DNA from 3 places in the Aliinostoc maniaoense genome. Region 2 is predicted to be linked to each of the others. Evidence: predicted binding sites of a transcription regulator. Region 2 holds the regulator's gene; each other region holds the start of a gene.
What was found. Region 2 encodes NtcA, which controls nitrogen genes in cyanobacteria. Its sites were predicted from a motif close to TNTGTANNNNNNNNTACANA; they were not measured.
Positions count from the first base shown of each region.

Region 1: a site for NtcA is predicted at 1,322-1,341, ahead of glnA (type I glutamate--ammonia ligase). Genes of this name have one in related genera too.
Region 3: a site for NtcA is predicted at 966-985, ahead of rpe (ribulose-phosphate 3-epimerase). Genes of this name have one in related genera too.

Region 1 covers NZ_CP187952.1:5,188,933-5,191,210, reverse strand. The annotation lists gene glnA (type I glutamate--ammonia ligase) at 1-1,197, opposite strand, end outside; gene apcB (allophycocyanin subunit beta) at 1,558-2,067, shown strand.
Region 2 covers NZ_CP187952.1:6,462,732-6,465,009, forward strand. The annotation lists gene ACPZ3T_RS28400 (DUF3084 family protein) at 1-599, opposite strand, end outside; gene ntcA (global nitrogen regulator NtcA) at 770-1,441, opposite strand; gene fabI (enoyl-ACP reductase FabI) at 1,927-2,278, shown strand, end outside.
Region 3 covers NZ_CP187952.1:554,539-556,816, forward strand. The annotation lists gene ACPZ3T_RS02375 (S8 family serine peptidase) at 1-819, opposite strand, end outside; gene rpe (ribulose-phosphate 3-epimerase) at 1,012-1,719, shown strand; gene ACPZ3T_RS02385 (hypothetical protein) at 1,857-2,278, opposite strand, start outside.

The DNA.
Region 1 (2,278 bases), 1.3 Mb from region 2:
ATAGATATTTTTATCTAAAGGTTCACCGGGATGGATTTTGTTCTTGATGCCATCAATACCGGCACACAGCATAGCTGCAAATGCCAAGTAGGGGTTAGAGGTAGCGTCTGGACAACGGAACTCTAAACGCTTGGCTTTGGGGTTAGTGCCAGAGAGAGGAATACGGACAGAAGCGGAACGATTACCTTGGGAGTAAGCCAAGTTTACAGGTGCTTCATACCCAGGTACTAGACGCTTGTAGGAGTTGGTGGAGGGGTTGGTGATAGCCAACAATGCTGGTGCGTGTTTGAGGATACCACCAATGTAGTACAGTGCCATGTCACTTAAACCAGCATATTTGTCACCGGCAAACAGAGGTTTACCATCTTTCCAAATAGACTGGTGGGTGTGCATCCCAGAACCGTTATCACCAAACACAGGTTTGGGCATGAAGGTAACGGTTCTGCCGTATTTCTTAGCTACGTTTTTGATGACGTATTTATAGGTCATCAACCAGTCAGCAGCTTGGATTAACTTACCAAAGCGGAAGCCCAATTCGCACTGACCGCCAGTGGCTACTTCGTGGTGATGCTTTTCAATAGGCACACCTAGTTTTGCCATCGTCAACAGCATTTCTGTCCGCATATCTTGGAAGGTGTCTGTTGGCGAAACGGGGAAGTAACCTTCTTTGAAGCGAGTTTTGTAACCAAGGTTGGGGCTTTCTTTTCTACCGAAATTCCAACGGCCTTCTATTGAATCTACGTGGTAGTATCCCTCGTTGGCAGTTTGGTCATAGCGGACATCATCAAAGATGAAGAATTCAGCTTCAGGGCCAAAGAAAGCAGTGTCACCCAGACCGCTAGACACTAAGTAGTCTATGGCTTTTTGGGCGATAACCCGTGGGCAACGGTTGTACCATTCGCCAGTACGGGGTTCTTTGATGCTACAAATAATACTTAATGTTGGCTCTTCCATGAATGGGTCGATCCAAGCGGTGTTAGGATCTAGCACCATTGTCATGTCTGATTCTTCGATGCCTTTCCAACCCCGGATGCTGGAACCGTCGAAGGGTACACCATCAGAGAATGAACTTTCGTCAATCTGGTCTTGGAACACGGTGAGGTGCTGCCAAGTGCCGAGGGTATCGACGAATTTTAGGTCAATCATCTGGATGTTTTGGTCTTGAATCATTTTCAAGACTTCTTGTGGGGTTGTCATTTTTACTCCTTCTCTGCCAATTTCTTAACGTCAAACCAGAATCTTGCCAAAGCATCCTAACCCTACTGAGCGGAACAAAGTTGTGACACACCTGAAATATCGTAGATTCTCAACATTAGAGAGTTTTGTAGTGGTTGTTACAGATCATCTGGATTACAGGTAATATTAACCTTTCTTTCGACATCTGCACAAAAGAGGGAAAGTTAATCTCAGAGGGGTCAACTTTGACATAGAATCCTTAAATAATGGATAAATGGTTTTTGTGCCAAATCTATATTTAAATAGCACAAAAATTTACTGGTGCGTAAGTGCAACCAAATAAATATCAAACCACGATAGCAACGATTGGGAGAAGAAGGAATGCGTGACGCGGTAACAACCTTAATTAAGAATTATGACGTAACTGGTCGTTATTTTGACCGGAATGCGATTGATAGCTTGAAATCCTATTTTGAGAGTGGCACAGCTCGCGTGCAAGCTGCGGCTGCAATTAACTCGAATGCGGCTGCCCTGGTGAAGCAAGCTGGTGTGAAGTTGTTTGACGAACTGCCAGAATTGATTCGTCCTGGTGGTAACGCTTATACAACTCGTCGTTACGCAGCTTGTTTGCGAGATATGGACTACTACCTGCGCTACGCTACTTATGCGCTGGTTGCTGGTAATACCAACGTTTTAGATGAGCGTGTTCTGCAAGGTCTTAGAGAAACCTACAATTCTTTGAGTGTGCCTATTGCTCCCACAGTTCGCGGTGTGCAAATTCTCAAGGATTTGGTGAAAGAACAAGTAGCTGGTGCGGGTATAACTGACACTGCTTTCGTTGATGAGCCATTTGACCACATTACTCGTGAGTTAAGCGAGCAGGATGTGTAAGAAGGCAGGGGGCAGAGAGCAATGCGGTCTTGGGCTTTGCCCAAGTGGAGCAATTGCGGAGGGGCAGGAGGCAGGGGGGAGATAACAAATAATTTTTTCCTTGACTTTACTACTACCTGCTCTAGATTCAGCACTTGCTGAGTCTGTCATCTAAATTTTTGTGAAGCGATCGCCTGACAAAAGATGTTCAGAGGCGATCGCTTTTTTTACA
Region 2 (2,278 bases):
TCCCGATCGCGTTGTTCTATGGCTTGTTGGCGTTTAGCGATTTCCCGATCGCGCTGGGCAATAGCTTGTTGGGCTTCAGCATACAATCGTCTACGCTCTGCCTCTAGTTTAGAAACGGCTATCTGTAGTGCTTTTCTTTGATTGTAAACACTTTGGAGTTCAGTTATGGCTTTTTGATATTGGTTTTGGGTGCGCTGAAGTTTAGTTTGGGTTTGCGCTAAATCTTGTTGGGCTTTAAATTTTTCTTGTTTGGTGGTTTCTAATTCTTGATTGGCTTTGTTGCGTTCAGCCTCTACCTGGCTTTTTTGTTGTTCAGCAACTTTAAGTTGTTCTCGTTTTTGTCTGAGGTCTTGTTGAATATCTTCTAACTCAAACACCCCTTTCCGCAAGCCTTCATCCGCCAGAAATAGAATAGCTAGGGTGGTGGCCGCTGTTAGTACACCACTGACAATAGTGACTACTACGGCGGTATTTTTGGGGCGAAGCTTAAAGAGTGAGAGGCGTGCTTTGCCAACTCTTGTGCCGATGCGATCGCCAACTGTGGCAATTACGCCTCCCAAAATTAAAATTGCTGCAATGAGGATGTAGCCGGTGGTCATCTTCAGCTACCGAATTGTTTCCAGATACAGCCTACTACTTTCAGTCATTATCTGTGGAGGATGGGGGGTTGGCAATAGCTGATCTTACTCAATATTTGAGATTTATTGCCAACTATGAGTGTTATCTACCAAAATATAACACGCCTCATCTCTCCTGACTGCTGTGAATTTTATGTGAACTGTCTGCTGAGAGTCACAGGTTTATGCACAGTAATCTTTTTCTTGTGGATAGAAATCATTTTTTTCTCGCGCAGATCCCCTAGTAATCTGGTGACTGTGACGCGGGTAGAACCAATTGCTTCTGCGATCGCTTGATGAGATAATTTCAAATCAATTGTGATCCCGTCTGCACAAGGAATCCCAAAATCACGGCAGAGAATCAACAGAAAACTGATCAATCTCGAACCCATATCTCTATGGGCTAAGGTTTCAATCATCATCTCTGTTTGCAAAATCCGCGAAGATAAACCCCGCAGCATCAACATAGATAGTTCAGGATTTTCTTTGAGGGCTTGCTCGACTTGTTCAATGGGTGCAGACAGCAATTCTACCGGGGTAAATGCCACCGCATGGTAAAACCGATCAGACTTATTACCTGTTAACAGAGACAGCACACCAAAAACGCTATTTTCCCGCAGTAGTGCGACTGTAATTTCTTCTCCTGCCTCATACACCCTGGAAAGTTTGACTGCGCCTTTCAAAAGAAAATAAACTCGTTCAGCAGGATCGCCCGGAAAAAAGATCGTTTTATTGCGTTCAAACGTTTCGACAACTGGCGGAAAAGCTCCAGTTGCCATCTGGCGAAAAACATTTGCTAGGGCCTTATCTTGTGTCACGATCATCTCCCTTCCCCTACCCAATGCCGGAATAAAAAAAAGTAAAAACTAATTACCTAAGAATACAGCTGAAAAATCAATAAAGCACCGTTAATCCGGCTGTACTTTCCTATACTCAAACCCATAACTTCATAGCTATTTGTTTATAATGATACCTAATTTTGGCAATTTTTAGCCAGCAATTCTTGATAGATACTTCTACTTAATAGAACTATCAGGTTTTTCATCTAAAAACTTAAGTAATCTTGAAAATATCTTAAGGAATAATATGTATTTTAAATCTCAAAAACGCCATTCCTAATCATCATTTTTGCTCATCCTGTATAAAAACAAGACAAACACGCCCCAGATTCTAGTATGCTCATGAAGACAGGAGACAGGGCGCAGGAGACAGAAGGTAAAGGGGAAAAGGAAAATCAAAAATCATACCCAGTCCCCAATCCCCAGTCCCCAGTCCCTCATTTCATCAATCGTTCACATCAAAGGTTTCTATGCTGAATCTGAATGGAAAAAACGCTCTGGTGACAGGTATTGCCAATAATCGCTCTATTGCTTGGGGGATTGCCCAACAACTACACGCCGCCGGAGCAAATCTCGGCATTACCTATCTACCAGACGACAAGGGGAAAATGGAGAAGAAGGTTGCTGAACTAGTAGAACCTCTCAACCCCAGCTTATTTCTTCCCTGTAATGTCCAAAACGACGAACAGATTCAATCTACCTTTGAGACTATCCGCGATAAATGGGGCAGGCTAGATATTTTGATTCATTGTCTAGCTTTTGCTAACAAAGATGATTTAAGTGGAGGTTTTAGCCAAACTTCCCGTACTGGCTTTGCTACAG
Region 3 (2,278 bases), 800 kb from region 2:
ATTGAGTACCGGAATATTACTACCTGGTGCAACTATACCTATAGCGCGTCGCCCATCCAAATTAAATTCCTTACCAGCCAACCGTCCACTTACACCTTGATTTAACCCCGCTAGGTTAGAAACATCGACTTTATTAAAAATCCCATCGCGCCGGGATGAAAAAGCCACATTTAATCCGTTAAAATTGTCTGTAGGGATAGGAATACCACCCTTGCCCTGATTGCCCGCGATCGCATACAAAACATCGTGAACACGGCTAGACCAGTCAACACACAACGTCAATAAAGCATTACCATCTAAAATAGCATCCGGTCGGGGGTCGCGGTTGAGAGGTTCGCCAAAACTAAAATTAATGGCACGAACATCACCGCCATTTTGCAAAGCTATGTGTTGCGCTGATAAACACTCCTCTGGTTGACCCGTATTTTTTGTAGAACCTACAGCCGTAGAATAAAGTCTAGCTTGGGGAGCAACCCCAGGAAAACCTTTATCTCTACTCACCATCACACCAGCCACATTATAAGCATGGGGGTCAACACCATTATTAGATTTAGCTGGAGTATTGCGTGAAAAAACCCCCGCCAAAGACACAGCACGGTTTTTAGATACTGCCTTATCCCAGCCAAACATCCCAGGACGACCAATTTCCACCTGACCAATCGCAATTTTTCTACCCAGCAAATTATAAGGAGGTTGATGTAACTTCAAAACATCTATACCATCAATTCCCAAAGAACTTTTTAAAGTTAAAGCTAAAACCGGGAAACTGACACAAGAAGCACCAAAGCCGCAGAATATCCAAATTAGTTTTTTATTCATAGTCAATAGTTAATAGTTATTATTCATTAAGTTTAGGGCATAGGGCATAGGGCATTGTCTATTCTACCTTCCAACCCCATTCCCCAGTCCCCAGTCCCCATTCCCCAGTCCCTAATTCCAAAATTCTCAATATTTTGTTACAGTATTTTGTTACAATGCTTACAGACGAGAACGCTTAAAAACCCACTAGCCATGACCCAAAACCGATCTGAAAAACCCATTGTTATCGCTCCATCTATCCTATCAGCAGATTTTAGTCGTTTAGGTGACGAAATTCGCGCTGTAGATGCAGCTGGAGCGGATTGGATTCACGTTGATGTAATGGACGGTCGTTTCGTACCTAATATTACGATAGGCCCTCTGGTAGTGGAGGCGATTCGTCCAGTTACCAAAAAACCTCTCGATGTTCACTTGATGATTGTTGAACCAGAGAAGTATGTAGAAGGTTTCGCTAAAGCAGGTGCAGATATTATTTCTGTACATTGTGAGCATAACGCTTCTCCCCACCTGCACCGCACCCTCGGACAAATCAAAGAACTCGGTAAGCAAGCTGGAGTCGTACTCAACCCTGGTACTCCTTTAGAACTAATTGAATATGTTCTAGAACTGTGCGACTTAATCTTAATTATGAGCGTTAACCCGGGTTTTGGTGGTCAAAGTTTTATTCCTGAAGTTGTACCCAAAATCCGCAAGCTGCGTCAAATGTGTGATGAGCGCGGTTTAGATCCTTGGATTGAAGTAGATGGTGGACTAAAAGCTAATAATACTTGGCAAGTTTTAGAAGCGGGAGCAAATGCAATTGTAGCTGGTTCTGCTGTATTCAATGCTAAGGATTACGCTGAAGCAATTACCAATATTCGTAACAGCAAACGTCCTACACCAGAATTAGCAAAGGTTTAATTCCGTCGCTAATTAGTATTAACTAAAAATAATAAAAAATTAGGGTGGGAAATTTCCTACCCTAATTTTTTTAGAGGTTTGTAGTAAGGACTTTAGTCCTAAAAGAATGACTAAAGTCCTTACTACGAACTTGGATATTATTTGCGGCTACTCAACCACTTAGCTGCTGCTATACCGATAATTCCTGCAACTACGGGATTGCTGAGGAATTTGATAATTCCTGGCTGTTCAGCTAACACTTCCCGGAAAATATCAGGGTGGTTGTGATAGGCGAAAGATGCAAGCCGACTGACATCATCAGCATTCATGCGGCTGGCGTGGTGTGTCGAAAGGCCTAATTGCTGTTCTAGGTGACGTTCGTCTAAACCCCTTTGCTTCAAATGTTTAAAAAAGGCACGTGCAACATCATCGCGTTCATTCGGTTTGATTTGCGCGATCGCTTTTTGTAAATCGGGTTCTAATTGACTTGGGGGAATCCGTTCTGGTTGTAAGGAACGATTGAATAAATTACGACGTTGATCTGGTGTTGTCCGTTGAGCAAAATCATCGAAGGTTTCGT